Regions from separate parts of the Shewanella sp. SM74 genome, predicted to be linked through region 3. Evidence: predicted binding sites of a transcription regulator. Region 3 holds the regulator's gene; each other region holds the start of a gene.
The links. Region 3 encodes sigma-54, which starts transcription at its own class of promoters, with help from an activator protein. Its sites were predicted from a motif close to GTTGGCACGNNNNTNGNNT; they were not measured.
Positions count from the first base shown of each region.

Region 1: the regulator sigma-54 is predicted to act here: its motif matches at 6,420-6,438, upstream of L5M49_RS21320 (superinfection exclusion B family protein).
Region 2: the regulator sigma-54 is predicted to act here: its motif matches at 4,065-4,083, upstream of flgB (flagellar basal body rod protein FlgB).
Region 4: the regulator sigma-54 is predicted to act here: its motif matches at 3,252-3,270, upstream of L5M49_RS14100 (P-II family nitrogen regulator).

Region 1 covers NZ_JAKKRZ010000031.1:27,049-35,236, forward strand. Annotated here, with positions in the region: gene L5M49_RS21285 (TOBE domain-containing protein) at 1-457, opposite strand, end outside; gene modA (molybdate ABC transporter substrate-binding protein) at 663-1,454, shown strand; gene modB (molybdate ABC transporter permease subunit) at 1,456-2,193, shown strand; gene modC (molybdenum ABC transporter ATP-binding protein ModC) at 2,187-3,272, shown strand; tRNA gene L5M49_RS21305 (tRNA-Leu) at 3,360-3,446, opposite strand; gene L5M49_RS21310 (bacteriohemerythrin) at 3,593-5,182, opposite strand; gene L5M49_RS21315 (DUF3149 domain-containing protein) at 5,494-5,625, shown strand; gene L5M49_RS21320 (superinfection exclusion B family protein) at 5,767-6,378, opposite strand; gene L5M49_RS21325 (ATP-binding protein) at 6,547-8,172, shown strand.
Region 2 covers NZ_JAKKRZ010000003.1:134,174-142,361, forward strand. Annotated here, with positions in the region: gene flgG (flagellar basal-body rod protein FlgG) at 1-46, opposite strand, end outside; gene flgF (flagellar basal-body rod protein FlgF) at 57-800, opposite strand; gene flgE (flagellar hook protein FlgE) at 974-2,335, opposite strand; gene flgD (flagellar hook assembly protein FlgD) at 2,418-3,188, opposite strand; gene flgC (flagellar basal body rod protein FlgC) at 3,213-3,629, opposite strand; gene flgB (flagellar basal body rod protein FlgB) at 3,632-4,033, opposite strand; gene L5M49_RS04525 (CheR family methyltransferase) at 4,177-5,016, opposite strand; gene L5M49_RS04530 (chemotaxis protein CheV) at 5,117-6,037, opposite strand; gene flgA (flagellar basal body P-ring formation chaperone FlgA) at 6,243-6,950, shown strand; gene flgM (flagellar biosynthesis anti-sigma factor FlgM) at 7,026-7,349, shown strand; gene L5M49_RS04545 (flagella synthesis protein FlgN) at 7,352-7,777, shown strand; gene L5M49_RS04550 (LPP20 family lipoprotein) at 7,893-8,188, opposite strand, start outside.
Region 3 covers NZ_JAKKRZ010000007.1:77,344-85,531, forward strand. Annotated here, with positions in the region: gene lptA (lipopolysaccharide transport periplasmic protein LptA) at 1-493, shown strand, start outside; gene lptB (LPS export ABC transporter ATP-binding protein) at 490-1,221, shown strand; gene L5M49_RS09335 (RNA polymerase factor sigma-54) at 1,329-2,807, shown strand; gene hpf (ribosome hibernation promoting factor) at 2,836-3,123, shown strand; gene ptsN (PTS IIA-like nitrogen regulatory protein PtsN) at 3,126-3,569, shown strand; gene rapZ (RNase adapter RapZ) at 3,566-4,420, shown strand; gene L5M49_RS09355 (HPr family phosphocarrier protein) at 4,407-4,682, shown strand; gene mgtE (magnesium transporter) at 4,939-6,303, shown strand; gene L5M49_RS09365 (molybdate ABC transporter substrate-binding protein) at 6,383-7,219, opposite strand; gene L5M49_RS09370 (OmpA family protein) at 7,485-8,174, opposite strand.
Region 4 covers NZ_JAKKRZ010000012.1:158,950-167,137, reverse strand. Annotated here, with positions in the region: gene nrfA (ammonia-forming nitrite reductase cytochrome c552 subunit) at 1-1,345, shown strand, start outside; gene L5M49_RS14110 (putative porin) at 1,596-2,348, shown strand; gene L5M49_RS14105 (hydrolase) at 2,430-2,972, opposite strand; gene L5M49_RS14100 (P-II family nitrogen regulator) at 3,318-3,656, shown strand; gene L5M49_RS14095 (ammonium transporter) at 3,667-4,917, shown strand; gene L5M49_RS14090 (hypothetical protein) at 5,096-5,434, shown strand; gene L5M49_RS14085 (tetratricopeptide repeat protein) at 5,562-6,755, shown strand; gene aroG (3-deoxy-7-phosphoheptulonate synthase AroG) at 7,107-8,162, shown strand.

The sequences.
Region 1 (8,188 bases), on a different contig from region 3:
CGCCCGCTAAAGTCACGCTGATGTTGTCATTTAATCCAAATGAATCAATGCTATTGATACGCCCCGTTAACTGATTGCGGGCGCTGGTGTTGAGAGAGAAATGCGCCATCACATCCAATAAACTGTGCATATCGACGGACTCATCGAGCAAGGCAGCCAAAGCCATTTCTTGTACTTGGGAGGTGATGGAATACACCTTAAGCAACCGTTCGCCAAATTCGGTGAGTTTAGCGCCGCCACCGCCTTTGCCGCCCTTTTCGCTACACACTACGGGTTCGGGCATAGCGGTGTTCATCTCATTGATCGCGTCCCACGCCGCTTTATAACTGATCCCCGCAAGCTTGGCGCCTTGGCTGATCGAGCCTGTGTTGGCAACCTGCTCAAGCAGGCTTATCCGCCTAGGATTGGCGAAGGGCTTATCCCCGAGGGAAAGCGTAAGTAATGCATGTAAATCCATCGTTTATCCAGCACCCAAGTCTGACTTGAGTCCTATTGTCCTTCATCGTCTTGAGGATACCAATAAGATTGCCGAGATATTTCAGCGGATTAATGCCATTAATCAGCAAGAAACCGCACACAGATCACTAATTGATTGCTTAGGGCTTGAATGATCGATATATAGATTGGTATATAACGATCACTTTTTATCACGGAGGAACACAATGAAATCCATTCACCTTAAGCAATTACTGCGTTTTACCACGGCTTCGTTATTCACAATGGTACTGACATCTAGCCCTATTTTTGCGGCAGACAATGAGCAAGTGACTGTTTTTGCAGCGGCTTCGCTCACCAATGCCCTTAACGAAATCGGCCAGCAATATGAAAAAGAACACAATACTAAGGTGATATTCTCCTTCGCCTCTTCCTCAACACTGGCAAAACAAGTGGCCAATGGTGCGCCAGCCGATCTGTTTGTCTCGGCGAATCAAAAGTGGATGGATTATCTGATCGATGCTAAAGCGGTCGATGTTAACAGCCGAAAAACCTTGTTAAAAAATACCTTAGTCTTGATTGCCGAGAAAAATAGTCCCATCACAGAAGTCGTGCTCAATGGCGATTGGGATATTAAAGCCGCATTAAAAGGCAGTCGTATGGCTGTTGGCGATCCAGATCATGTGCCTGCTGGACAATATGCCAAACAAGCCCTCGAAAACCTCAAGCTGTGGCAAGCCGCTGAGCCCTTACTCGCCCGTGCTAACAATGTCCGTGCCGCCCTCGCTTTGGTTGAACAGGGTGAAGCGCCGCTTGGCATAGTGTATTCAACCGATGCGAAAGTCGCCCAAAAGATCAAAATCGTTGGCACCTTCCCAGAAACGAGTTACAGCCCAATTGAATACCCTGTCGCCTTAGTCAAACAAGAATCGACCGCAAGCGCCAAAGCGTTCAATGAGTATCTGCAGGGCCCAAGCGCAAAAAATGTGTTTGAGAAATATGGCTTTGGAGTGAATTAGGGTGCTGAGTGGTTCTTTGTTAAGCGGCTCTCTGCTAAGTGGCTCTCTTTTGAGCGACTATGAAATTGCCGCACTGCTGCTCAGCTTAAAGGTGTCATCCGTTGCCGTTATCGCCAGTTTACCCTTGGGTATTTTGTGCGCTTGGTTGCTGGCAAGGGTCGAGTTTCCTGGCAAGGCTATATTTGACAGTGTGCTCCATCTACCACTGGTGTTACCGCCCGTGGTAGTGGGTTACCTCTTGCTGATCAGCATGGGCCGCCAAGGTTTTATCGGCCAGTGGTTATTTAATTGGTTTGGCATCAGTTTTAGCTTTAGTTGGCGCGGTGCGGCCCTCGCGGCGGCGATAGTGTCATTCCCGCTGATGGTCAGAGCCATACGCCAATCCTTTGAAACCGTTGATATTCGACTCGAGCAGGCCGCACGCACTTTAGGTAGCAGTCGATGGCGAGTATTTCTCACCATCACACTGCCGCTCACCTCTCCAGGGATAGTGTCAGGCATGATTATCGCCTTTGCCCGCAGCCTAGGGGAATTTGGCTCGACTATTACCTTCGTTTCTAATATCCCAGGTGAAACCCGTACGATTCCGCTCGCCATGTACTCTTTTATTGAAACCCCAGGGGCAGAATATCAGGCCATGCGTCTGTGCATTATCTCGATCGTTATCGCACTCGCGTCTTTACTTGCCTCCCAATGGCTGAGTAAAAAAGCCCTGCAGAGGACGGCAAGCGTATGTTAACAATCAATATTGAAAAACGACTCGGACAACTGCAACTGAAAGTCGATACCCAATTGCCATTGCAAGGCGTGACAGCCGTTTTTGGCCGATCGGGTGCGGGTAAGACCTCACTAGTGAACCTACTCGGTGGGCTTTCAACCCCAGATTGCGGTGAAATCCGCCTCGGCGACAAACTGCTTTATCAACAAGGCAAAGTGAACCTTCCCCCAGAAAAGCGCCATATTGGCTATGTATTTCAAGAGGCACGGCTGTTCCCGCACTATAGCGTGAAGGGCAATCTCAACTATGGTGTGCGTAAAGCCAACCCAGTCTTGTTCGATAGAATTGTGCAACTATTAGGGATTGAAAAACTCCTCAGTCGCTATCCCAGCACGCTATCGGGCGGTGAAAAACAACGGGTTGCCATTGGCCGTGCCCTGCTGACATCGCCCGATATGCTGTTGATGGATGAACCGCTAGCGTCACTCGATTTACCCCGTAAACGCGAGTTGCTGCCCTACCTGCAAACCTTATCGCAGGAACTAAAACTGCCGATAGTGTATGTGAGCCACAGCCTAGATGAGATCTTACAACTGGCGGATTATATGCTGGTGCTGCATCAGGGGAAATTGATCGCCCAAGGGGCCTTAAGTGAAGTGTGGAATAGCGAGCAAATGCGGCCTTGGGTGCCATTGCAGGAACTCAGCTCACTCCTCAGTGCAAAGGTCGCCGACAGACATCCCGACTACCCCATGACGCGACTCGTGATGGATGATGGAAACTATTTGTGGGTAAGTGGCTATCTGGCTGAAACGGCAAAGAAACTCAAAGTGCGTATTCAGGCAAATCATGTCTCGGTTTGCACTGAGATCCCCAAAGGCTCAAGTATCCGCAACCTGCTAAAGGGAGAAATTAAAGAGTTATACCCCAGTGATAACGGCGAGCAAATCCAATTAAAAATCGCCCTAGGCCGCGATGCACTTTGGGCCAACATCACCCCTTGGGCCTGCGACGAACTGCAACTCACTCATGGAAAAGCGATTTATGCACAAATCAAAGGCGTGACTATGACGCAAATGGATATCGCCGAATCCCACTAGCTCAACCTAGAGCACCGTTCGAAAACCAAATTTCAGGCACAAAAAAACCGACTCTAGGTCGGTTTTAGTTCCTTCATCAGAAGGATTTGGTACCAGTGGCCAGACTCGAACTGGCACGCTTTTAAGGGCGGGGGATTTTGAATCCCCTGTGTCTACCGATTTCACCACACTGGCATATCAAATATGCACTTAGAAGCAATCAAAACAACTGGCTGTCTCTAAGTGCTGGGAATTATACCTTTGCTTATGACAATGGCAAGTCTTTTGCCGCGACTTTAATACAAATTGCATTTAACCGCTCAAAAATCATGCTCTTGGGGTTATTCTGCGCCATGGGATAATAAAAAAGCGGTATATTCTTTATCACTTTTTTGAATATGGTTTACCAACCAAGCTTTCAAGAAAGCCATTAATTCGTCGGCAACATCTTCACCTCTAACAACTCGCTTTTGAAAATCAAGTACTTGCCCTACTAACTTGCCGTGTTTTTCCTTGTGGCTGTCAGTTTGAGGGTAACCAAAACGCGCAAAGAGTTCCTCTTCATAGGCAAAGTGATTGGCCGTGTAATCTACTAACCCTTGCACGATACGTTTGATGGCTTCGAGTCCATACTCTTCATTTAATGTGCGGTGTAATTCATTGATCAATGAGACTAAGCGCTGATGTTGACGATTGATCTCTGGCATTCCTATGTCTAACTCAGGCCCCCATTTCACAAAGAGTTTATTTTGCGCCTGACTCGAATTAAAAAATGCCGCATTCACATGGAATCGATGCAGCAAAGAGCCGATTTCCTGCGACATGTTATACACTTTCAAACTCGATAAGTTAGTGTTGTTGGTGTGGGAGGCATTACTCAGGGCTAGCTCAGCCATCACACTGATATTTTTATTAATTTCCTCTGCTACTGTATGTTGTTGTCCCGATGCAGTGGCAATTTGGTGGGACATATCGGTAATGGTCTCCACCTGAGCGACAATCTGCCCGAGTGCACTATGGGCTTGATCAACCATATCAGCCGTTTCGTCGGCAATCGCCACGTTTTTCAACATGACTTCAACACCATGTTGTGCGCCTTTTTGTAATGCGGCGATTTGCTGCTGGATCTCAACCGTGGCTTCGGATGTTCGTTTAGCGAGATTACGCACTTCATCGGCAACTACAGCAAAACCGCGACCATGTTCACCCGCTCTCGCACTTTCAATGGCAGCATTTAAAGCGAGTAAATTGGTCTGTTCGGCCACCTGCGAAATGGTTTCAATAATACTACTGATATTGTTGCTGTCGGCGGCCAAGTGCTCGATCACGGTTCGAGTATCATGGATCTGTTGCGACATAGCGCCAATTTTAGTGACTATGCCATTCATGATTTGGTCGCCGCGCTTAGCAGAACTTTGGGCAATATCAGCTGCCTGCGCAGCACTCACCGCATTTTGCGATACGGCTTGTACACTTGAAACCATCTGCGTCATTGCACTAGCTGCCAGTTCCGTTTGATGCTCTTGCTCTAACACGCCTTGCTTTGCCTGTTCACTGATAACCTTGATATCCGAGGCGACTTTTTTCATCCCTTCACAGGTATCAGATAAAGACAAAATCGTACGGCTGACATCTTCACCCATGCGATTAATGTTATGTACTACCTTAATGAACACACCCGCATCTTTCTCTTCCAATTGATAACTCAAATCTCCCTCGCCTAAGTGGTGTGCTGCACGTTCAAGTTGTCTCAAATTACGAATTAATTTATTGATGTTGAAAATTAAAATGGCGGCGAGCGCGCTTAAACACAAAATGGCAACAAAGTGCCCTGTGATCACCAAACAATAGAGGGGATAAATCAGCAACAATAGTGGCGCAAAGATAGAATTATATCCCATTGAATCCTTGTGACTTTTTTTAGAATCCATTTTTTACTCCTTTAAAAAACTGATATCGCGCCTTCATATAAAAACAAGAACGAATAAATGGAATAGCGCGTTAACTGAATATCGATCGAGTTGAATAGGTTAATCCTAGACGCTAACGGAAGAAGAAACAAAACTAAATTATTTGAACTCGCCGCTGTTAAGCATACCCTTAAATTTGACCAAGATCACAGAGTTAACTAAGGGTTATGACTTTGTATTCCTATGTCGATTTTTTATTGATCGAGATCAGTATTTTAGCTATCGAATACCGCTAATTTAGCGAGGACTTCACAGGAAAGAGGATTTCAGTCATGGCATTTTGGTTAGATCTGATGTTTGGTAACCCCATAGGCTTACTTTCAATGATCGTTATCTTTAGCACAATAGGGATAGTGTCTTATATCACTTGGATGTTCATTGTGAAGTCGGCACCGAAACCATAGTTTTTGCTCCAGTTGTTCTTCATGTTTCTTGTATAAATGCAAAATCTAGGGGGTTTTATCACCCCCATTTTTTGTTGTCTCGCATGTTAAAAATGCTAACTAAAACATAGCTAGCACTCATCCGAGTGATGCTGAACACGCCTATGCTGCGTGTTTTCTGTTTTGTACTAATCCATTCAAAAATTGCGGGCGCGCCTTAATCAACGACTGCATTTCTTCTTGGCTCGGCTCACCTGCTGGCAAACGCAGCACATCACGGTTAAGGTACATACGCGCTTTCATGGCAATCTTATAGTCAGCGGTCGGTCCCTGAATTGCATAATGGCGCTCGTTACCGAGCTTCTCTAAGATACAGGCATTCACTAAACTTTTTACAGCGGGTTCATTTTGCGGCAGAGTCAAAATCGTGGCGCCTTGAAGAAAGAATTCCCTCACTAAAGCTCGCTCAGCGGGATCAAGTAGATTCACTTTAGCTTCAATCGTCTCAATAACGCGCTTATCACTTAAATGACGGATAGACTCATCTAAGCCTAAGTTAATTAATTGACTCAAAAAGTAAGCGATAGAAACGATTAGACCTAATCCAACAAACTGTGCATGTTCTGGCACAAATTTATCGAGCGCCAGCACTGCCAGCACATTAGGGGGAATAAGAAGTAAGACAGAACAACTCACCATAAGCCACAACATGACTCTAAACATCATTTTCTTCGGGCTAAAAAACTTAACTGAATCCAGCTTGAGTTTAAACATAGTGCTATCCCAGTGACAAAAAATTGAACTTATCGGCTAACAAGCAAATTCAATGCCACAAATGAAGACATATTTCGTTGATTTTATCTGCGAGAAAATGCACTTTCTGGATCTGTAGGTCTATGCTTATAAGCATCTCAAGCCGCTATTGCATAAAGAAAATTTAAGATGCTGACATTCTTTAGCCAACTTATCAAAAGCCCCATAGGCAGGCACCTTACCCTGTCTATTGTACTTTTTAGTTCTGTTATCACCTTAATCACCACTGCATATCAGTTGATCAGTGATTATCGCAATGATGTAGTACGTATCGATAGAGTATTTTCCAACATGGAAAAGGTGAACTTAGATGTGCTCGCCGCCAGTATTTGGGTTATTGACGAGCGGCTCATTAACACTCAGCTCAATGGGCTAATTCAGCTGCCCGATATTAACTATATTTCGATTAAAGATGACAGCGGCCAAGCATGGAATGCAGGCGAGCAGAAACAAGAACACTCCTTAGATAAAACCTTTCCTTTAGTCTATAAATCACCGACTGAAAACATCAATGTCGGCACACTCGAAATACAAGTCGATGTCGATGCTATCTATCAACGCTTGTATGATAAGGCCATTATCATTCTGCTTTCTAATGGCATTAAAACCTTCTTAGTGGCTGGCTTTATTCTATTTTTAGTGTGGTTCAACATTACTAAACACTTAGATAAACTCAGCCAATACTGCAAAAATATCGACATAGACCATGAATATGAGCCACTACAATTTGACCGTCATGAAAAAATTGATGAATTCAAACAAGTCGCCGATTCCATCAATAGCATGCAAGTACAACTTAGAAGCTCATTTAGCGCCTTAAAGAATTCTAAGACGGAACTGCAAATAGCCTTAGAAGATAGAGAGCGGCTACTCAAGCTCGAACGTAGCTATAAAGAAGAGCTAGCAAGACAAGTTAAAGAAAGAACACTAGAGTTAGAACAATCCCTTAGCGCACTAAAACGAGCACAACAGGTTTTAGTTGAGCAAGAAAAAATGGCGGCCTTAGGTGGACTCGTGTCAGGGGTTGCCCATGAGATAAACACCCCAATTGGCATTTGTTTGACGGCGGCGAGTGCGCAGCTCAGCCATATTGAAGAACTGATCGACCTGATCCACAGCGATCAAGCTACATTAGATGAGATAAATGAAATACTTAATGAGTACCAAGAAAGCTGTGAACTCATTGTCCGTAATATCACTAAAGCCAGTAGCTTAATTCAAAAATTTAAAACGATCGCCATCGATCGCAGTCATGAAGAACACCAATGCTGTAATCTAAACCAGCAGCTACATGAAATCCTAGAGTCGACATTAATTATGCATCCCAATGTTAACGCCTCAACGGAGATCAACGTGGAGCCTACACTCAATATCAAAACCAATATCAGTTTGTTAAATCAAATTGTTAGTAATATTCTCTCGAACGCCTTTACCCATGCATTCCAAGGACATGAAGACAATCTTATCCACATTAATGCGACTTTGGATGAAGAATCAATTCAAATCAGCATTCAAAATAATGGCTTAGCCATTCCAGCAGATGTTGCTGAGCACATGTTCGAACCCTTCTTTACTACAAATCGTAATAAAGGTGGTACTGGCTTAGGATTATCAGCGGCCTTTAATGCCGCAACACTGTTGAAAGGCACTATGAGTTATCGCGCAGACTCAAAACTAGGCGGCCCACAATTTGATATTAAATTTCCATACACTCAATGTGAACCAGTCAATAATCAACAAGATTTTTATATCTAACTATAACCTAATGAAA
Region 2 (8,188 bases), on a different contig from region 3:
GCTGTGCGTCTAAGCCAGTTTTACTAATCCATAACGCCGGATGCATAATCTATCTCCTAACTAATACGCATTAATGAGGATGAAGCGCGATCATTCTCTTCCGCGGTTTTCATCATCTTGACTTGCAATTCAAACTGGCGCTGAAGATCAATCAAAGACACCATTTCATCAACAGGGTTAACGTTACTGCCCTCTACGGCACCACTTTCAACTGCGACGAAAGGGTCAGCTGGTGCTGGTTCGCCTGACATTTGTCGAAATAATCCATCTTCACCACGCATCATCTGCGCATTGCCGGGATTAACTAACTTCAATCTAGCCACTTCTTCTATCACTTCAGCAGTCGCCCCCTGAGGGCGAACAGACACTATGCCATCCTGTGAAATTGACACTTTATCAATAGGTAATGGCAGCACTATCGGGCCAGCGTCCCCCATCACGGGATTGCCTCTGTCGTTATACAACATGCCCGTCGCATCGAAACTGAGACTACCTGAACGGGTATAAGCTTCACTGCCATCTTTCGCCTGAACGGCAAACCAGCCATCGCCTTTAATGGCAACATCGAGATCCCGTCCAGTGGTTTTTATCGGACCAGAGCGAAAATTAGCTGACGGAGATTCTGTCATCGCAAACACCCTTGAAGGCAACCCTTCACCGAAGGCTTGCATCGATCTGGCCTGCGCCATATCTGATTTAAAACCATCGGTATTAGCATTGGCTAAGTTGTTCGCACGGAGTGCCAGCTCATTCATATTTTGCTTAGCGCCACTCATGGCGACATAAAGGAATTTGTCCACAGACTGCTCCGTCAAATTTTCTACATGACAATATCAAAGCAAGCATCATGCCAATAAAAAATAACGTTTAATTTACTGATAGAATTGAAAAATATGAAAATGAAGTGATTTGACGGCAGGATAAAGGCTAAGTGTTGCCACTGGCGGCAACACTTAGTTAAATAAAGTAATGATTAGCGGATTTGTAATACGGTTTGTTGCAGCGTGTTATTCACTTCAAGGGTACGAGAGTTCGCTTGGAAGTTACGCTGCGCCGAAATTAAATCGACCAGTTCAGTAGTTAAATCGATGTTCGATTGCTCTAACGCCGATGAACTGATGCTACCAAAAGTTCCACTATTTGCCTCACCCGCTAACGCTGGACCTGAAGCTAAACTGGCTTTCCACGACGTATTACCCACTTGCGTTAAACCTTGTTCGTTAGCAAAACGAACTAAAGCAACCCGTGCTAAAGGCACGGTTGAACCATTAGAATAACTCGCGGTCACTAAACCATCTTCGCCGATTTCAACGTTAGTTAAGCGACCTACAGTCGTACCATCTTGCGTCAACTCAGTTGCACCAAAAGGAGCAGCATATTGCGTTGGGGCATTAAACTTCACAGTCAACTCTTGAGTACCATCGGCACCTGGCCCTAAAACACCCGCACCACTGACGCCCAAAGCCTCAGTCTTGACTATAGCAGGATCACTACCAGTGTAGACACCAACAGAATTGAACTTGAGTACAGAGCCTTTCCAACCACCAGCAGTTTGAGCTGTGCCCGTTGCATCAGGCGTACCATCGCCGGTGGTATCTGTTTGATAAGTACCAGCAGGACCGGCTAAATCGACTTGCTTTCCATCAACAGCATAGTAAGCCACCCAATTGTTCTCACCATTGTACGAACCATCTTTGGGCTTAACAAAATAAGTGGTCATAATATGTGGCTCACCGAGTGAGTCATAAATTGTCATTGATGTAACGTTATTGTAGGTTTTTGCATCTAGAGGATCGAATGCCGCGGGGTCGAGTGCACTTTCCTTAGCATTTAAGTTCATTTGTAAAGTAACATTCTCAGTCTTTACAGGGCTACCTGCAGTGTCTGGTATTTGTACCGGCTTAGCCGTCGTTAAACTCACTGATGTTGAGTTCCCATCTTTATCCACTGGGAAAGTTTGCAAATAATTACCAGCAGAATCAACCATGTAATTATTTTTATCGACCTTAAATGCTCCAGCACGGGTAAACGAGTGGTCTAATGTACCCAGTTCAGAGGCTGTAACGAAAAAGCCGCCACCTTTAATCGCCATATCAAGGGAGTTATTCGTCAACTGTAAGCTACCTTGATGGAATTGCTGTGCCACTTGACTCGTAGCAACACCACCACCGACAGCAGTTTTAGCATTTGAAAAAATAGAATTAGCGTAAACATCCGCAAATTCAGCACGGGACTCTTTAAAGCCAATGGTGTTCGCATTAGCAATGTTATTCGCCGTAGTGTTTAAATCTTTCTGCGCGGCAGAAATGCCACTCAATGCAATGTTAAACGACATAATTCACCTCTACACTTGACTCAATTCATTTATGAGCAACTTACGCCCAATTCGGATACTGCAAAAATTCTTTTATGCAAACTTAGGTTTCAGACACAGCTAACACATCGGTTAACTTGATGCCCATACCGCCTCTCAAGTTAAGAATCGCGCCAGTACTGGCCGTACCGAGAGAAACGCTGGTCACATGAGCATAGGTCGAGACTGGCAATTCTTGGGATTTCCCATCCACTAAACCACTCGCCTTGATCGTATAGTTACCTGCGGTTACAGGGTTTCCATCTTTATCGAGGCCATCCCAGTTAACATCGACATTGCCCCCCTTACTGCCATCAACTTTAAAGGTGGTCACAACTTGGCCTTTCTCATCCTCAACACGTACAGTAACTTCAGGAATTTTAGCTGGCGTGCTAATCACACCTTTTATTGTTGGGCTTTCAGCTGAAATGTTACCTGTATCAGTTGGGATCAATACCTTGCGACCAACAAGTCCTGATGCCTGTAATGCTTGGCTTGATGTCATAACACCGTTTAAATTAACGATTTCCTTATTCAACTTAGTAATACCATCAACCGTCGAGAATGATGCCATCTGCGCAATCATTTGGTCGTTGTCGACGGGCTTAAAGGGATCTTGCATCGATAACTGTTGGCTTAATAACGAGAAAAAGTCATCTTGAGTTAACTGCTGGCTTTTTGCTTCCGGTACTATTGAATCTTTTGGCAAACGTATGCCATCAAGAAACGGATTACCCGTTGAGCTGGTTGATGAATTCGTCGTAACGGCATTTGGCTGACTCTTATTTTGAGCCGTCTGCGCCGACGCTTGGTTAATTTGATTAATGAGGCTCACAGCTTACCTCCTAAGTAACACATGTTATTTACCCATCCCAAGTGTTTGTTGCAGCATAGACTTAGCTGCTTCAGCGACTTGAACATTCATTTGATATGAGCGCGAAGCAGAAATCATATCTGCCATTTCTTCCATGACATTAACATTCGGTTTATAAATAAAGCCGTCCGTATCCGCCATAGGATGATCGGGCGAGTATTCTTTCAGTAGTGGTTTATCACTTTCTACAATGCCTTTTACTGCAACGCCTTGAGAAGCTTGTTGCTGACTTTGGGCTTTAGCCATTTCGGCTTCAAAAATGGGATGACGGGAACGATAGGTCTTATCTACACTACTCGAGACGGAATCCGCGTTGGCTATGTTGCTCGCGGTGGTGTTTAGCCTGACCGATTGAGCAGACATTCCCGAGCCAGCAACATCAAATATGCTAAATAAACTCATGATTAATCCCCTCTCAACGCTTTCTTCATGCCACTAAACTTACTGTCTAAAAAACCTAGTGACATTTGATATTCAAGTGCATTTTGCATGAATGCCGATTGTTCCTGTTGGATATCAACAGTATTACCATCACCGGTATCGGGTTGATTTGGCACACGGAACTTAACAAATTGCCCAGTCAACTCCGCAAGCCCAAAATGCTTATCTGGCTCTTGCATTTCAAGACTATTTCGCTGCTGTTGGCCTCGAGCGGCCTGCATTGCCGCAGAAAAATCAACATCGCGGGCTTTGTAATGTGGCGTATCTGCGTTAGCGATATTGCTTGAAATAACTTCAGCCCGCTGCGCTCTAATACCGAGAGTGTATTGATGCACACCCAGTGCATTATCAAAATTGATCGCCATAAAATTGCCTCCTCGTGTTCTCACGAAAATAAAGCAATTCATGTGCCAACATCAGGAAAATTTTGAGAATAACAACAAGGATGAGCAAGTGATAGGTAAAAAATTACCGACAATTGTCGGTAATTTTCTTTAGAGCGGCTGAGTTAAGTCTTTTTCTGGTAATAAATGCCAGGGTTACAACGAACCATATCAAACTCGTCCGTTAAACCAGCGATAGATTCTGATGCACCGAGAAATAAAATCCCTTTGGGATTGAGAGCGGCAGCGAATTGCCGCAAAATTTTTGCCTTTGCCTCTGGTGCAAAATAAATCAGCACATTGCGGCAAAAGATAATGTCGAACTTGCCAAGCAGACTATAACTCTCAAGCAAATTATGCGCTCTAAAGTTCACCAACCGCTTCACATTATCCTTTAACTTCATATTACCTGAAGGTAATGCATCAAAAAACTGACGCTTACGTTCTTCAGATAAACCACGCGCTAATGCCAAACTATCGTACTCGGCATTTTTGCAGCGTTCCAACATGGAAGGAGATAAATCCGTTGCTTGAATCGAAGCACTACCAGCCAAGGCACCAGGCTTCTTCTGTTGATACTCAAGAATAGTCATAGCCAATGAGTATGGCTCTTGGCCTGACGAGCAAGCCGCAGACCAAATTTTAAGCGGACGCCCCAGACGACTGTATTCTGGTAGTAGGACATTATTCAACAACTCAAATGGATAACGATCACGGAACCAAAGGGTTTCATTGGTCGTCATAGCATCGATCACTTCAGCTCTGAGCGCACGCTCAGTAGGCTTCATCGAATGCTTAACCACATCAGATAAGGATGGCAGGTTATATTTGCCCATCAAAGGAGCAAGACGACTGCGCACAAGATATTGCTTATTTTCACCCAGTACGATGCCGCTGTGTTGCTCTAAGAACAACCTAAATTGATTATATTCAGCCTCAGCGAGTGATTTATTTGGCACATTCACATCCTAAATCCTATAGCAAGCACCAAAATCAGTGCGAAACCATCATGTTATAAAGTCGAGATTATAGCGTAAAGCGTATCTAGGTACTAACCGACAGCAATTACAAACTTAAATGCTTATTCACAGCAGCGGCCAGTTCGTCAGGATTAAACTTAGCGATAAAGTCATTGGCCCCCACTTTTTGAACCATTGCCTGATTGAATACACCACTTAACGAAGTATGCAGTACCACTTTAATATGCTTAAGCTTAGGATCATCTCGGATTTCAGCTGTCAGGGTGTAGCCATCCATTTCAGGCATCTCAATATCAGAGATGATGAGGGGGATCTCATCGGCCACATTATCCATCTCTTTGGCGATCTCTTTAAGCTTGTCTAATGCTTCGCGACCATCTTTTGCGGTATCAATTTGTAAATTCAATGACTCGAGTGAACGAATAATTTGTTTACGCGCCACGGCAGAATCATCAATAACCATAATATGGTAATGCTGAGTTCTGTCGAGGGTCAGTTTTTCATTGGCTTCTTCACTGATAGCCGTTTTAACTGGTGAAATCTCATCTAAGATTTTTTCCACATCGAGAATTTCAACTAATTCACCTTCAATTTCAGTCACAGCTGTCAGATAAGAATAACGGCCAGCACCTTGCGGCGGAGGCATAATCGCTTCCCAATTCATGTTGATGATCCGCTCAACAGAACTGACCAAGAAGCCTTGAACACTGCGGTTATATTCAGAAATAATGATGAAACAGTTTTCAGTGCTCGCTAAAGGTTTTCCCCCTGTTGCCGCACTCAAATCAATCACTGAAATGGTTGTTCCACGAATATGAGCAACACCCTTCACATAAGGATTAAGTTTAGGCAAAGTGGTCAGTGGTGGACACTGCAGTACTTCTTTCACCTTAAACACGTTAATCCCAAACCGTTGACGACCGTTTAATTTAAAAAGCAGTAATTCTAAACGGTTTTGTCCAACGAGCTGGGTTCGTTTGTTGACTGAATCAAGAATACTCGACATAACTCTGCCTTGTTGTTCTGTTTATGTTCGGCCCTATAACTCAGTTGAGTATAGGCATATTAATTGCTTACGTCTTATCTATCGATAAACATAGTCGAAACTGAGTCAATCTTCTGACAGTGATGCAAATTATTATTACAGTGGTCAGCTTCGAACTTAATAAAAGTATAGGTGCATTCTGGCGTTACAAGCTAGTCTCTTCATTATGAAAGTAAATTTAGTCTGTTTTTTTAGTCTTTTCACCCTCTTCATGCCCGCTTTTGCGAGTGCAGAGCCTATTGTCCCCACCGTATCGGCAATCTCAGAATTAGCTAAAGCGCTTATTTCAGAAAAAATATCCGTTCCAGAAAATGCCAAAGTAAATATTTCGCCACAGATGGTTGACGCAAGAATGCTGCCGTCACAATGTTCGTCTCCAATGAAAGTTGAACTGGCTAGCGATAGGGAAATTAGCCGTAATAACACCTTAAAAGTCAGCTGCGATACACAAGACTTAGCTTACCCTTGGCAAATCTATATCTCGGTTCGGGTGGATATCTTATTCCCCGTTGTTGTCTCAACCGAAATCTTAGCACCAGGCGAACTCATCTCTCCTAGTCAAGTAGAAGTCCGTTACATTGAACAAAATAGCTTGAGAGGTGCCGAATTCGATGACCCGAGTAAATTGGCTGGCGTGCGAGTAAAACGACGAGTAGCAAAAGATAATCCCATATTAAGTAACAACTTATGCTTCGTTTGTAAAAATGATTCGGTATCTATCTACGTTCGTTCTGGCTCATTCGAGCTCAAAACAGTAGGCGAAGCCCTACAAGATGGCAATAAAGGTGATCGGATCAGAGTCAAAAATAGCAGTTCAAACAAAGAACTAGATGCTATAGTCACAGGCATTGGCGAAGTTGAAGTAAGAATGTAAAATAATCTAAAGCTTTTTTGTAAGCTGCCGATACCCCAGTTAAGAAATCCCGTACACACGACGCTGGAGCCTAAAATGGCAATTGATATTAGCAAACTCAACACTGCAACGACTGCGCAAGTTCGTTCAGGCGCAACGAAAACGAGCAGCGATCAATCTGCTCAAGTTTCTACAAAATCGACAACACCACAGAGAAGCGACTCTGTGGTCATTACGGCCCAGGCACAACAACTTCAAGGAGCTCAGACTAAAATGGCTAGCCTTCCTGAAGTTGATCAAAAGAAAGTAGCAGAAATCAAACAAGCTATTGCCGAAGGTCGCTATAAAATTGACCCTGAAAAGTTGGCTGCCAATATTGCAAGTTTTGAAGCCGAACTTAATGACTTAAATAAAGAGTAACTATGACTGAAATAGCTAAACTGGTAGATCTACAACACGCCCATTTGGCTGTTCTTAAGCAAATCATACTCAAGGAAAAAGGCGCTTTGGTTGACCAAAACGCCGATTTACTGCTTTCCCTTGCTAACGAAAAATCGCAATGTCTGAAAGAACTAAAGAATAATGATGATATTCTGGCAAAACACAGTGATAAATCGCTACTCACTCAGCAAGTCGAACTCGTGCATAAAATGGCTGAGATCAAAGACGCATTGACTGAATGCAAAGAATTAAACGAACAAAATGCCAGTTTAATTGAGATGAATTTAGCGAGTTTAAATCGCTTTGCTCAAGCTTTACAAGCCAGCAGAAACGCCTCCAGCCTCACCTATAACGATAAAGGCAAGACCTCGACTATCTCAAGTTTAGGCAATGATTTAAAGGCCTAACAAGCGCATCACTCCCACTTAGCATTACCTTTTCTAAGCTCTGATTAGATATTAATGTCTTGTACAAAAAGAAAAGCCGCGTAAATACGCGGCTCAATACATGCTCTCAAAAACGCTAGAAATACGTCACTTCCTTCACTCGTTGTGGACGGTTCTGTTGTTGATAAAGCGCCCAAACCTGTGAAAAATCAAGTTCTAACTCAGTGACATAATGCTCGCCTGCTGGATAACTCTTAACGACTCGTGCACCGCGGATCACACCAGAAACTGACGCTTTGACATTATCGTCCGTCAACATCCAATCACTGACACTGCTGTTTGCCGTTATTTTCTGCCCATAAACTTGTTCCGCTAATTCACGATAAGCCACAATTTTTGATGCCTGCATAGCCATCAACACTCTTTGTGATT
Region 3 (8,188 bases):
GAAAGTGGGCGACTTAAAGCAAGAAGTCAAAATTAAAGCTGTGAGCCAAACTGCGGATATCAAAAACAACCAGATTATCTTCTTTGGTCCGGTGGAAGTTACCCAAGGCTCAATAAAAATCCAAGCAAATGAACTGCGTGCATTTTCCGCTGAAGGTGAAAATAGCAAAACTTTAGTCGCCACAGGCAACCCTGCTACGTATAGCCAGATATTAGACGATGGCCGTCCTGCATCGGCTAGCGCGAAAGAAATTCGTTACGATATGGCAAGCCGCACCTTAACTCTGAAAGGTATGGCGTCATTAGATCAAGCAGGTAGCCAAGTTACAGGCAATTTAATCCGCTATAACATGATTCAACAGAAATTGATGGCCGAGAGTACTGGCAGTGGTGACGATCGCGTAATCACTATTATTCAGCCTGAAAACTATCAAGATGATGCTAAATCAGACGCTCCGGCGGATAAACCTGTAAAAAAGCAGGACTCTAAATGACCCAAATCACCTTAAGAGCACAAAATCTGGCGAAAAGTTACAAGAGTCGCCAAGTGGTTAAAGACGTCAGTCTGACGGTAAAAACCGGTCAAGTCGTTGGCCTACTCGGTCCAAACGGTGCAGGTAAAACCACGACCTTTTACATGGTTGTCGGGCTAGTGAAGAGCGATAAGGGACATATCTTTATCGACGATGATGATTTAACCGCAGATCCTATGCATCTGCGTGCCCGCAAAGGCATAGGTTACTTACCGCAAGAAGCCAGTATCTTTCGTAAGCTAACTGTTCATGACAACATCATGGCCGTACTGCAAACTCGTAAAGAACTTAAAAACGAAGAACGAGAAGAAGAACTAGAACATCTGCTCGAAGAGTTTCATATCACCCACATCCGTGACAGCCAAGGCATGTCATTGTCGGGTGGCGAACGTCGTCGCGTCGAAATTGCGCGGGCTTTAGCCGCTAATCCTAAGTTCATTTTGCTCGATGAACCGTTTGCCGGCGTCGATCCTATTTCGGTTATCGACATCAAGAAGATTATCGAACAACTCAAAAGTCGCGGCCTTGGCGTACTGATCACAGACCATAATGTCCGCGAGACATTAGATGTATGTGAACATGCTTATATTGTGAGTCACGGAAACCTGATTGCCGAAGGAACTCCAGCAGAGATCTTAGACAATCAGCAAGTTAGGGCTGTGTACTTAGGTGAACAATTCAGGCTATAGTTAATCGAGCGAAGCCAATGGAGGCAATTTATACCGCCATTGGGCTTCACTCAAGATAATAATAAGCGACCTCATCCAACAATAATAACGTAGGGATCAGCGGTAACATGAAAGCGTCACTCCAGCTCAAACTGGGTCAACAGTTAACCATGACGCCACAACTACAACAGGCTATACGTCTGTTGCAACTGTCGTCATTAGAACTGCAGCAAGAGATCCAGCAAGCATTAGATTCTAATCCCCTTCTCGAGCTGGAAGAGGATCAATTCGACGCCACTAAAACCCCTGTAAACCAAACGCTATCCGATACGGATTTCAGTGAATCTAGCACTCTGCCACCAGAAAAAGACAGCTCCACCATAGATACGGCAGAGTCGCTAACCAAAGAATCCATGCCCGATGAGCTCCCCATGGACACCACATGGGATGAAGTGTTTACCGCCTCCCCAAACTCAGGCCCCGGCGGCAGTCGTGAAGACGATATGCCCTTCCAAGGCGAGACCAGTGAAGGTTTGTACGAACACTTAGAATGGCAAAAAAACCTCACGCCGTTTTCTGAAACCGATTTAGCCATTGCCACCGCCATTATTGATGCCATCGACGATCAGGGCTATCTCACCCAAAGCACTGAAGAAATTCTCGAAGCCATGGGTAATCCTGAAGTTGAGCTTGACGAAGTCGAAGCCGTACTCAAGCGTATTCAGCATTTTGATCCCATAGGCGTTGCCGCCCGCGATTTAAGTGAATGCCTGCTGATCCAACTGTCGCATTTCGCCGCTGATACTCCCAACCTAGAAAACGCCCGTATGCTGATCAAAGATCATTTAGATCTGATCGCCGCCCGAGACTTTAGGTTGTTGATGCGTAAGACTAAATTAAAAGAAGATGAATTAAGGGATGGTATAGCACTCATCCAAACCCTCAATCCTCGCCCAGGTTTGTTGATCACGCCCAATAATGACGAATACGTTATCCCAGATGTGTCTGTGTCGAAGAAAAATGGCCGCTGGGTCGTTGAGCTAAATCCTGACTGCATGCCAAAAATCAATGTAAATCAACATTATGCTTCTATGGCACGCAGTACCAAAAACCAAGCCGATAGCCAATTTATTCGCGGCCATCTGCAAGAGGCTAAATGGTTTATTAAGAGCCTAGAAAGCCGTAACGATACTTTGCTTAAAGTTGCTAATTGCATAGTGCAATATCAGCAAGGTTTCTTTGAGTATGGTGAAGAAGCCATGAAGCCTATGGTGCTTAACGATATTGCCGAAGCGGTAGAAATGCATGAGTCCACCATCTCACGGGTCACAACTCAAAAATACATGCATACCCCTAAGGGACTTTTTGAACTAAAATACTTCTTCTCTAGCCACGTCGGTACTGACGATGGTGGTGAGTGCTCATCCACAGCAATCAGAGCCTTTATAAAGAAACTGGTGGCAGCGGAAAACCAGAAAAAACCATTAAGCGATAGCAAGATGGCACAGCTTCTGGCAGAACAAGGGATCAACGTAGCCCGCAGAACCATTGCGAAGTACCGAGAGGCTATGCTTATTCCACCTTCTAATCAGCGTAAAAGTTTATAACCTACAGTGGATATCGGAGGACGTTTCTATGCAAATAAACCTAAGTGGACACCATGTCGAAATTACCGAATCGTTACGTGCATATGTAGAAGAAAAGTTTTCAAAACTTGAACGCCATTTCGAACAGATCAATAATGTGCACGTTGTGCTCAATGTTGAGAAAATGCAACAGATTGCCGAAGCGAGAATAAACCTCATAGGTGGTGAAGTTTTTGCTACTTCAGAGCATGCTGACATGTATGCCGCTATAGACGCCCTGATTGACAAGCTTGACCGTCAGGTTATTAAACACAAAGAGAAGTTAACAAAACACTAATAATGGAACTTTGTACCATACTGCGGCCGGAGTGCACTACCTGCGCCACTCCGGGCAGTAAGAAAAAGGTACTGGAACTCATCAGCGACTTAGTCGCTGCCCAGTACCCGACCCTCTCATCTCAAGAGATATTCGAAAGCCTAGTGGCGCGCGAAAAGATGGGGAGCACAGGTATAGGTAACGGCATCGCCATTCCACATGGTCGACTAGCCGATATAGATCAGCCCATTGCCATACTAATTAAGTGTGAAGAGCCGATAGCATTTGATGCTATCGATAAGCAACCTGTTGATATTTTATTTGCACTACTGGTGCCTGCAGACCAATGTCAGCAGCACTTAAGTACCTTGTCTTGCATGGCCGAAAAGCTGAGCGACAAGCAAATATTAAAGCAATTACGCAAGACGCATGATGAAACGGAACTCTATCAGGTAATCACTGGATGAAACTGGTCATAGTGTCGGGCCGCTCAGGCTCAGGCAAATCTGTCGCCCTTAGGGTACTCGAAGATCTCGGCTATTATTGTGTCGATAACCTTCCCTTGCCATTGATTGGCAGTTTGCTTGAGCAACTCAAAGGCAGTAACGATCTCGTCGCCATCAGTGTCGACGTGCGTAACATGCCTGAGCAGGATAAGGTCTTAGTGAAACAACTCGCTAGCCTACCTCCAGATACTGAGTTAACGAGCTTCTTCCTTAACTCCAGCGATAAAATTCTGCTTAAGCGTTACAGCGAAACCCGCCGTTTACATCCTTTGTCGAAGAGCCGAGTCTCTTTGCAAGAAGCGATAAAGCTGGAGGGGAAACTGCTCGAGCCTATGTCAAAACTGGTCGATCACTACATAGATACGTCGAATCTGAATATCTATGATTTAAGCGACCAAGTCAGACAAATTCTCCTTGGTAGTGTCGATAAAGAACTCGTGATCAACTTCGAGTCCTTTGGCTTTAAGCACGGAATGCCCACCGAAGCCGACTTTATGTTCGATGTGCGCTTCCTGCCCAATCCCCACTGGGAGTTGGCGCTGCGGCCATTGACTGGCTTAGATGAACCCGTAGCTGAGTTCTTAAATCGCCAACCACTGGTCAATAAGTTCATCTGGCAAATCGAAAATTTACTGGAGACTTGGCTGCCACACCTCGAGCGTAACAATCGCAGTTATTTAACTGTGGCCATTGGCTGCACAGGTGGACAGCACAGATCGGTTTACGTCGCAGAGCAATTGGCAAAACGCTTTAGTAACGGTAAACATAAAGTGTATGCCCGTCATCGAGAGCTCAACAATGCCAAAGCTTGAACGTCAGATAACTATCTGTAATAAGCTCGGTTTACATGCCCGTGCCGCCACTAAGTTGGTGGTACTGGCTTCCGAGTTTGATGCGACCATCACCTTAATCCAAGGCGATAAACAAGCATCGGCCGCCAGTGTGCTTGGCTTGCTGATGCTTGAAACTGGCATGGGTAAAACCATTAAGCTTATCGCCGAAGGCCCAGATGCAGAGCCGGCTCTCGATGCCATTTGTGCCTTAATCGACGCTAAGTTTGACGAAGCCTGTTAGTTTCACTTCACACTAAGCACTTCATCGTTAGTTTCACTTCATGTCTAGTTTAAAAAACTTGCCATTCACACATGGCAAAACATTTGTCGCTCGACGATACAAGCCACAGGCGATTACACTAGCGGTCATTGCGCTGGCGCTGGCCTTAACCTTACCTTAGCCGTCTTAATCTATGTCATCGACTGACGCTTAGTCACCGCTAAATCCTAGCCCAACACTAAGATCTCAAACCAATTTGCCGCACAATGGAGGACAAATGCCCGTAGATAATGCAGAAAACGATCACACCGGACATAGTCTTGACCAGTTAAACCAAGCGCTTAGCAGCGGCATGTTCGTGCATGTGCGTAATATGCTGCAAAAAATGGCCGCCTCAGATATCGCGCTGATCTTAGAATCATCACCGCCAAGTGCCAGACAAGTATTGTGGCAGCTCATCGATCAGGAACAAATAGGCGACATACTCGATGAGTTGAGTGAAGAACTCAAAGACCCACTGATCCGCAGCATGAGCCCTGAGCGAGTCGCGAAAGCGACAGCAAGCATGGACACCGACGATCTCGCCTATATTCTGCGAAGTCTTCCCGACGCCGTTTACAAACAAGTGTTGCAGTCGATGACGGAGCAAAATCGCCTGAGGGTAGAACAAGCCCTATCTTATCCAGATGAGACCGCCGGCAGCTTGATGAATACAGATACAGTCACCTTAAGACCCGATGTGAATATCGATGTGGTGCTGCGCTATCTTCGGCAAAGGGGCAACCTACCCGACACCACAGATACCTTATATGTGGTCGACAAACAGGACAAAGTCCTTGGCGGTGTTAGGCTGGCAGATCTGCTGACTTGCGCGCCAAGCACCACAATTCGCAATATCATGGATCCCAATATTCAAAGTATTCCGGTGAGCATGTCCGACAGCGAAGTCGCGCAGAAATTCGAACGCAATGACTGGGTATCGGCACCTGTCGTCGACAGTGATGGTAAGCTACTCGGACGTATCACAATCGATGACGTAGTCGATGTTATCCGCGAAGATGCTGAACATTCCATGATGGGTATGGCGGGGATGGACGGAGATGAAGATACCTTTGGTCCTGTGCTAAAAAGTACCCTACGTCGCTCGCTCTGGCTTACTATAAACTTATTCGCCGCCCTGCTTGCCTCGTCGGTCAGCAATATGTTTGAAGGCACTATTGAGCAATTTGCCACTATCGCCATCCTAATGACGATTGTCCCTAGCATGGGCGGTGTTGCCGGTAATCAGACCTTAGCGCTCGTGATCCGTGGTATTGCTTTAGGCCATATAGGCCAAAGCAACGCTCGCTGGCTTATCGGTAAAGAGCTATCGATTGGTTTTCTCAATGGTTTGATGTGGTCGATTTTAGTCTTTGTCGCCGTGTGGCTATGGAAGGATGATATGGCACTGGCGGGATTAATTGGTAGCGCCATGCTGATCAATATGACAGTAGCTGGGCTTGCAGGTGCGAGTATTCCATTGATTTTAAAACGACTTAAAATCGATCCTGCCCTCGCTGGCGGTATGGTGCTCACCACAGTCACTGACGTGGTTGGCCTGTTCGCCTTCCTCGGGTTAGCGACGCTCTACCTGATGAACTAACGCTTTAACAGTTTGAGCTAATAACAAAAACGGCACCTCAAAGGTGCCGTTTTTTATCCCGCAGGAAAACTAAAGAAGGCTATTTTGCCGGAGGTTGGAAACCATAACTGCTCAGAATCGCTTGGCCTTTTGTCGATAGAATAAACTCAGCTAACGGCGTAGCGGCAGTATTAGCGCCTTGTAAAACCAGTAAACCATAGTCGGCACCCACGGCGAGTTCCTGCGGTAAGTCGATGATTTGTAAACTCGGCACTTCTTTTTTAGCCAGCACAGCATTAGTACAATAGGTTAAAAAGATATCCGCTTGCTTGTTTTCCATCACCCAGCCATAGGGGTTGCGATCTTTAGGCGGTTTAACGCTCTCAGGGCCGCCCGTCAGTTGTAATGCCTTGGTCTCTAACGCGGCTTTCGCATTAGGTTTTACCACTTCGGCCTTAGCAAAAATGGCCCAGGCATAATCACCCGCGGGGTCAGCTTTCGGGGTTGAGGTGCCGACTTTAATCTTAGGATCTAACAAGGTATCGAGTAACGTCGAACTCGTCACCTGAACTGTGTCTTGAGCAATGGCGCAGAGTTGATTACGGGCAAACATTTGCACCGCTTCGCCCTGACCCGAATCCACTAATGCCTGTGGATGTTTCATATTCGCCGAGGCAAAGATATCGACTTTTTCACCCTCTTGAATACGTTTTAACAATAAACCTGAGGGTGCATATTGCGCTACAACACTCATTTGCGACTGTGCTTGATAAGCAGCAATAATATCACTCATCGCAGCCTTTAAACTGCCTGCGGCGCGCAGTTCTATCGGCGCGGCTCCTGTGGTCACTTCGGCTTTCATCGGCACTCCTTGTACAGCAGTCACCATGATGACAGGACTTAAACTCAAGGCTACTAACACATTTTTGCTTATCATAGTCATATTCTCCTTTAGGCACTAAAAGTCATTCTTGTGACTTATTCCCATACAGAACGTGAAATCGATAAAGGGATCAAGCTGAACTCATCCCAAGGTAATTAGCAGTGATATGTTTGTGGTGCTGGTCACTCAAGGTGCGCTTCATAAAGGACAAATTGTCTAATTGAAGCACGGCAAGCTAATCACTCAATTAGCCCACCACTGAAAACAAAAAAGTCGCCCCAGGCGACTTTTTCAGCGAGAACTTTGTGCTTAGACCAGACTATTTACCCGTTGGTATTAGTACGATCTCAACGCGGCGGTTTTGTGCTCGGCCATTTGCATTGGCATTTGATGCAATAGGACTCGCTTCACCCATACCTTTTGATTTTACACGGGCAGAGGCAACGCCTTTATTCATCAAGTAATTACCCACTTCGCTAGCACGGACCTGTGACAGACGTAAATTGTAAGAGTCTGAACCACTGCTGTCGGTATAACCTAATATGTTGAGCTGCGTTTTGCTGTATTCCTTGGCCACAACCGCCACTGAATTCAGCACGCGTTTAGCACCGTCGCTTAACTCGGTTTGATCTACGCCGAAGGTCACTTCATTAGGCATATTCAAAATGATGTTATCGCCGTTACGGGTCACACTCACGCCCGTTGAGGCTAATTGTTGGCGTAATTTAGTCTCTTGCACATCCATGTAATAACCAATACCACCACCGACTGCAGCGCCCGATGCAGCACCAATTAAGGCACCTTTACCGCGGTCGCTCTTGCTCGAAGATACCACTCCAATTGCGGCACCCGCGACGGCACCAATCAATGCGCCACTGGTCGCTTTAGCGGTTTGTTCTTCATTTGAATAGGGATTGATTGTTGTACAACCCGATGCAACTAGCGCGGTCGTCAATACCACTATGGCTAACAGGGATGGTTTAGATTGCACTGCCTGAAAACACTTCATCATTTATAACCTCT
Region 4 (8,188 bases), on a different contig from region 3:
CATGGCAGCGGGCGCAATGGCGAGTGATAAAACAGAGCCTCGCAACGAAGTTTATAAAGATAAATTTAAGAATCAATATAATAGCTGGCATGATACCGCAAAGAGTGAAGAACTTGTCGATGCGATTGGGCAGGATCCTAATATGGTGATCTTGTGGGCTGGCTATGCATTCGCAAAAGATTACAACGCTCCTCGCGGCCATATGTATGCCGTGACCGACGTGCGTAATACCCTACGTACTGGTGCGCCGAAAAATGCGGAAGATGGTCCATTGCCTATGGCATGTTGGAGCTGTAAGAGCCCTGATGTACCTCGCTTAATTGAAGAGCAAGGTGAAGATGGCTACTTCAAAGGTAAATGGGCTAAGGGTGGCCCTGAAGTCACTAACACCATTGGCTGTGGTGATTGTCATGAAAAAGGCTCACCAAAACTGCGGATCTCTCGTCCTTATGTAGACCGTGCAATGGATGCTATCGGTACGCCATTTGATAAAGCTTCGAAGAAAGACAAGCAATCTATGGTGTGCGGTCAGTGCCACGTTGAATACTATTTTGAGAAAAAAGAAGACAAAAAAGGTTTCGTCAAATTCCCTTGGGATATGGGCATAACTGTTGACCAGATGGAAGTTTACTACGACGGTATCGAGTTCTCCGATTGGACTCATGCGCTGTCTAAAACACCTATGTTAAAAGCGCAACATCCAGAGTATGAAACTTGGAAACTGGGTATTCATGGTAAAAATAATGTCAGTTGTGTTGACTGCCATATGCCAAAAGTGACTAGCCCTGAAGGTAAGAAATTTACCGATCATAAAGTGGGTAATCCATTTGACCGTTTCGAAGAAACCTGTGCAACTTGCCATAGCCAAACGAAAGAATTCTTAGTTGGCGTCACTAATGAACGTAAAGCTAAAGTTAAAGAAATGAAACTGAAAGCGGAAGAGCAATTAGTGAAAGCGCACTTCGAAGCTGCTAAAGCGTGGGAATTGGGTGCAACTGAAGCTGAAATGAAGCCTATCCTGACCGATATCCGTCATGCTCAATGGCGCTGGGATTTAGCGATTGCTTCCCATGGTGTTGCTGCTCATGCTCCTGAAGAAGCCCTACGTGTTTTAGGTACTTCAGTGAATAAAGCGGCCGATGCCCGAGTTAAGTTAGCACAGTTATTAGCGAAAAAAGGCATCACAGATCCAATCGCTATTCCTGATATCTCTACCAAAGCTAAGGCACAAGCAGCATTAGGTATGGACATGGATAAAATGAATGCAGAGAAAGAAGCATTCAAGAAAGACATGTTACCTAAGTGGGATGAAGAAGCGAAAAAACGCGAAGCCACTTATAAATAATACTTAAGTAGACTTCAAAATAATAAAAAGCTCCTATATAAGGAGCTTTTTTATATCCTTTATTAAAGTGTAAATATTAAATTTTTATTTCAATTCTATATTTTTTGCATTAAGGTGTGCGCCGCTAGGAGAGCAGGTTCGTTTAAATTTAAATGGATATTAATGATAATGGAATAAGCAACACTGAGATTGTTTCTTCGTTATCTTCATCTTTTACTCCTAGCTTATAATCATATAAGGGAATACTTTGATGAAAAAAATTACCGCGCTAGCAATATTATTAGGTTTCGTAAGTGTTAATGCCGCTGCTGCACAAGATAATCCATATCAGCATGAAGCAGGCCTAAAATATAGCGCAAATTCTGAAGAGTTCAGCGATGGTCTGTGGAACGCGAATTATCGTTACTACATTAGCCCAGTTGACCAAACTAAAGGTCCTTATGCGCTTAATGGATTTTTAGCTCAAACGTCTAATGTTGGCGTTAATTACAGCAATTATGATGAATCAGATTTAGATACCATTGGTGTTGATGGCACTTATGTATTTGCTTCTAAATGGTTTATTGCTGCTAACTATCAACGTTCTGAAATCGGCAGTTTTGACTGGAACACTTACGGTGCAGAAGTCGGTTATTACTTCAATGATAGCTCTGCAGTATCTGCTTTCTATAACGATGGCAGCGATAGCATCGAAGAGTCATACGGTTTAAAAGTGCGTAGCTTTATTGCACTGCAATCAACTACAGGTGTTGATTTGAGCGCAAACTGGACACATCAAGATTCTGACGACACATTCAATTTAGGTGCTGATTGGTATGTGACTAAGTCATGGTCTGTTGGTCTAGGCTATACCGATGATGGTCATGACGATACTTTCGTATTGAAAACCGCTTATTGGTTACGTCTGTCTGATAGCTTCTCTGCAAACTTTGAGTTAGCTAGAGAATTAGATTCAGATGCTGATGGTGTATTTATTGGTTTAGGTTTGACTGGTCGTTTCTAATTTAATGTATTTAACGATTTTTTAATATAAAGGTCACAAGTTAATGTGACCTTTATTATTTTACCCTAAATAAATTTAAGACTATTTTATCAGTTTTAATAATGCCCTAAAGCGCTCGCCTTGGGCTTGATGTTGTAATTCAAATAATAGCGATTCCACGTTAGTTAATAAGGCGCCTCTGGCCGTCATCATCTGAATACCCAGTTTTTTATTATCGGCACTGCGTGACGAGACGCCATCTGCGACGAGATGCACCGAATATTGCTGTTCGATAAGGTCACAACAGGTTTGGTAAACACACACATGGGTTTCAATACCCGCCAGTATGACGTGTTTGCGATTCGTCTTAGTTAATGCCTTTGCAAACGTGTCACAGTGCCAGCCGCTAAAATGCTGCTTGGCAATGGGTGAGCTGGTTTTCGCAAGTAAGGTTTGTAGCTCAGGGCTAGTTGCTCCGAGTTTATCGGGTAGCTGTTCTAACCATAGTATTGGAATTTCAAATAATTGTGCGCCTTGGATTAAGGTCTGTAGTTGTTGATGCAGCTTGTCACTGTTATCCATGATTTGTGCAAGTTTTCCCTGCACATCGACGATAACGAGAACACATTCTTCTGGTTTTAACATCGGGCCTTCCTTTTGCGCTTGGTGATTGTCTTAGTGATGATCTTCGCTTTTGTCTAAGAGCTTGTGTTGTGATGCTCGAGATTTCATCTCGATTTACGCTTCCCCCAGTAGACCCTAATTTAACCTTGTTACCAATAGGCCTAAGGTCGAATAGCTGTCGCACTTAAACTGCTCACTAAAAGAGTGCATCGCACCAGTTAGTGCTCGATTATGGTGCGTTTTTAACCTTAAAAAATAGTGTTAAACAATTTAAACCAATAATAATCAATAGATTAAATTGTTGGCCTAATGATTGAATTACCTTTGATACAAGTTAATAACAATTGCGTTTTTTTGGAGGTCAGGATGAAACTAGTCAGCGCTATCATCAAGCCGTTTAAGTTGGATGATGTCCGTGAAGCTATCGCCGGAATTGGTATTGAGGGCATGACGGTGACCGAAGTGAAAGGTTTTGGCCGTCAGAAAGGGCATACAGAGTTGTATCGCGGCGCCGAGTATCAGGTGGATTTTTTGCCAAAAGTAAAACTAGAAATTGCCACTAAGGCTGAAAATCTCGACATGTTGATTGAGGCCATTACCACTGCGGCCCATACGGGGAAAATTGGTGACGGTAAGATCTTCGTCGTTGATTTAGAACATGCTATCCGTATCCGTACGGGTGAACTTGATACTGAAGCGCTATAAGGGGCTGACAATGGAAGAATTAACGAAATTAGGCGGCACAGTCACTGAACTACGCTTTGCACTCGATACCTTTTACTTTTTGATTTCTGGCGCTTTAGTCATGTGGATGGCGGCGGGATTCGCTATGTTAGAAGCGGGTTTAGTTCGCTCTAAAAATACCACTGAAATTTTAACTAAGAACGTTGTGCTGTACGCGATTGCCTGTGTGATGTATCTGTTGGTTGGCTACAACATCATGTATGTGGATAACACTGAAGGTGGCTGGTTACCGTCAATTGGCACCTTAATTGGTTCGCAATCAGCAGATGCGAGCCATGCATTAGAATCTGACTTCTTCTTCCAAGTTGTATTTGTGGCAACGGCGATGTCAATTGTCTCTGGTGCTGTGGCGGAACGGATGAAGTTGTGGGCTTTCTTGTTCTTCTCTGTGGTGATGACAGCGGTTATCTATCCAGTAGAAGGTTATTGGACTTGGGGCCAAGGTTTTATCGCTAAACTGGGCTTTGTAGACTTTGCTGGTAGCGGTATTGTGCATATGACGGGGGCGACCGCGGCGATTGCTGGCGTGATATTGCTCGGTGCGCGTAAGGGTAAATACGGGCCTAATGGCCAAGTGAATCCTATTCCAGGCTCTAACTTGCCAATGGCAACCTTAGGTATGTTTATTCTGTGGATGGGCTGGTTTGGCTTTAACGGCGGCTCGCAATTAATGGTGTCGGATGCGGCGAATGCAAGCTCAGTGGCGAAAGTGTTTGTGAATACCAATACTGCAGCGGCTTTTGGTGCCATCTCAGCTCTTATCGTGTGTAAGATGATTTGGGGCAAAGCGGATTTGACCATGATCCTTAACGGTATTTTGGCTGGATTAGTGGCGATTACGGCAGATCCTCTCTCGCCTTCATTGTTAATGGCGGGTGTGATTGGTTTAGTGGCGGGCGGTGTGGTGGTGTTCTCGATTGTGGGCTTAGATCGCATTAAGATTGACGATCCCGTCGGTGCGATTTCAGTACACGGTGTGGCTGGTTTCCTCGGCTTAATGTGTGTGCCATTATCCAATGCTAATGCAACTCTTACCGGACAGTTGACGGGCGCAGCGATCATTTTCACTTGGGTATTCTGCTCATCATTTGCAGTCTGGTATGTGATTAAGATAACCATGGGGATCCGTGTTACTGAGGAAGAAGAATACAACGGTATGGATGCTTCTGACTGTGGTATTGATGCTTATCCTGAGTTTGTTACGGTCAAAAATGCGGGCTGATTAAACTTGCACATTAATGCGTGATTCACCTTGATGCTTAGCTTGGATCGAGTGATAGTGAAGCAGAGCCTAGGCTCTGCTTTTTTATGGGTAATCACTGTGATTGAAGTTTAAGCACAGGGTCATAAGCTTAATTACTGAGCAATTCTGTTTTCTTGCATAAATTAAGGAGTGTTCTATGAGCTTGAATATAAAAACAATAGGTCAATTTTCGCGACTAAGTCTTATCGTCATTTCTGGCTGGATATCGGTTTCTGCCTTTGCAGGAGAAGTGATCGTTAATCGCTCAAGTGAGCCTGTCGATGCCTTTGCCGTGCGTGATCAAGTGCTCAAGGATTTTGAATGGCAGGAGTCGCTTCGTCGCCAGCAGCAAATCCAAATTCTGCAGGCTTTACCCTCAGGTTGCGTTACGGTCATGAAACCCTATCGACATTTTACCTGTGGAGAGCATAACTATCGGCCGTATCATTATCAGCAGCGTGAGTTATACATAGAAGTTGACCGACCTTCACAATAGTTAATTCGTTAAATTATTTGCAATTATTTTTAATCGATCGCGATTATCATTTTTTGTAACCATTTTATGTCGTCTTTTTCGCCATTTGTAATAAGCTCAAATAGGAGCTAATGGTGTGGGAGGGCGTATGTCGAAACTATTCCGAGCCGTATACTTGAGTACGATCTTGAGCGTTGTATTCAGTCAATTGTTTGCTTGTAGCTCGACGACCATTGAGCCTAATCCGTCGGATCTTGAGTCGTTACTTGCCGATTCACTGTTTACTCCTGTGGCCGATATTCCTTCTGTTGCTGATATCTTTTATCTGCCCCCCGAGGTTGTGACAGACGTAAAACGTCGCTATGGGATATACACTTTGTCACACAATAACAACATGTTAGCCAATGAATGGTTAGCTAGTTATATCAATGCGAGTCAAACCAATAGCGCTAACATTGATTTTCGATATCAAAATAATCTGACCCAAATTGCCCGTGAAACCTACGCCCAAAGGGCGGGTAATTGCATGTCTTTAGTGGTCATGACTTCTGCGTTAGCGGACATATTGAATGTGAGTGCTGAGTATCAAGATATCGCGATAGAACCCGTATGGGATAAGCAAGGTGATTTCTATTTAATCAATGGGCATGTGAATTTACGTTTATTTCCACCTGAAAACGCACATTCAGTTTATGTGTCATCTGCAGCTGTTTTAGTGGACTTTATGCCGGAGCGAGCTCTACGGGGATACGGTAAAACCCAAGTGGATCGGCAGACCTTAATCAGTATGTTTTACAACAACATGGCGGCAGAGTCTTTGGTGAACGGTGATTTAGACAGGGCCTATGCCTTGATCAAAGCGGGTTTAAAAGTCGGCCAGTTTGTTCCTTCACTCAACACGCTCGCCATTATTTACCGGCATAAAGGTGATGAAAAGCGGGCCGAACAGGTTTATCGCTATGCACTCAAGTTTGATGCGAAAAATCTGACAACGCTTTATAACTTAGCCTTGATTTTAGGGGAGCAGGGGCGGCTTGATGAATGGGCCGAAATTAATAAAGTGCTTGAATTAGCGCGAATACGTAATCCCTATTATTACTATGATATGGGGCAGCAAGCCTATGATGAGCATCAATACAACGAGGCCTTGGCTTGGTATCAAAGGGCGTTGGCAAAAGCGGATTATCGTCATGAGTTCTTCTTCGGTTTATCTAAAACCTACTGGGCGCTGGGGGACGAAAAGCGTGCCAAACTGAATATGGATAAAGCCTTGGCTTTGAGCCGAGATGAGTCAGAGCGTCAACGCTATCAGAGCAAGATACAAGTCATGTTACAGCATTAGCATTTGCCCGCTTTTTTCTATGGAGAGCTGGTCATCAATTATGCTTATTACGGGTAAACATCTTTGCTTGCTAACATAGGGCACCTAAATACACTTGCAGCAAATATGTTTATTCCTTTTTATCCGCCATATTCGATTTTGTTCATCAAGGCTGTGAGTTAGCTGGCATATTTGAATTTTGATTTTTTTAAAATATATTAAAACAATAAGTTATATTTGATTTTTTGAAATGGAGACAACTTGGTTGCATTGGCGCCTGAGACTCGATAAATTGAACCCAGTATTGCAGTTGAGATCCCTTATCGCAGCGATAGAAATAGCCTAAAACACCAGCGTTGGAGCAGTAAAATTATGTATTACCAAAATGATGACGTTCGCATTAAAGAAGTAAAAGAGTTACTTCCACCTATCGCGATTCTTGAACGATTTCCTGCTTCCGAAAAAGCCTCTGCGACTGTGTTTAATGCGCGTAATAGTATCCATAATATTCTGGCTAAGTCTGATGATCGTCTCTTAGTGGTGATTGGCCCTTGTTCTATCCACGATCCCAAAGCTGCGTTGGAATATGGACAGCGTTTGGTCTCACTGCGTGAACGTTATAAAGATCAACTCGAAATTGTGATGCGAGTGTATTTTGAAAAACCAAGAACCACAGTGGGTTGGAAGGGGCTGATTAACGATCCTTACATGGATAACAGCTTTAAACTCAATGATGGTTTACGCACCGCCCGTAAATTATTAGTGGATTTGAACGACAGCGGTATGCCAACCGCGGGTGAGTTTCTTGACATGATCACCCCACAATATATGGCTGATTTAATGTGCTGGGGAGCCATTGGCGCCCGTACGACAGAATCTCAGGTACACAGAGAGTTAGCCTCGGGTCTTTCTTGTCCGGTCGGCTTTAAAAATGGTACTGATGGCACGATCAAAGTTGCTATTGATGCGATAGGTGCTGCCAATGCACCACACCATTTTTTATCTGTGACTAAGTTGGGCCATTCGGCGATCGTTTCGACTAAGGGCAATCCTGATTGCCACATTATTTTACGGGGTGGCCGCGAGCCCAATTATAGCGCGCCGCATGTCACTGAGATTAGCCAGCAATTGTTAAAAGCAAAGCTTGCCGACAACATCATGATCGACTTTAGCCATGCGAATAGTAGTAAAGAGTATCAACGTCAGTTAGTGGTTGCTAAAGATGTAGCTGGTCAAGTGGCGGCGGGAAATACTGCTATTTTTGGTGTTATGGTAGAAAGCCATTTAGTGGAAGGTCGTCAAGATCTTATTGAAGGTCAAGAGTTATGCTATGGGCAGAGTATTACCGATGCGTGTATTGGTTGGGATGATACCGAGCGTCTGTTAGCCATTTTGAATCAAAGCATTATCGAACGCCGTCAGGTTTAATTATCTGCTCGAGCGAACATAAACCG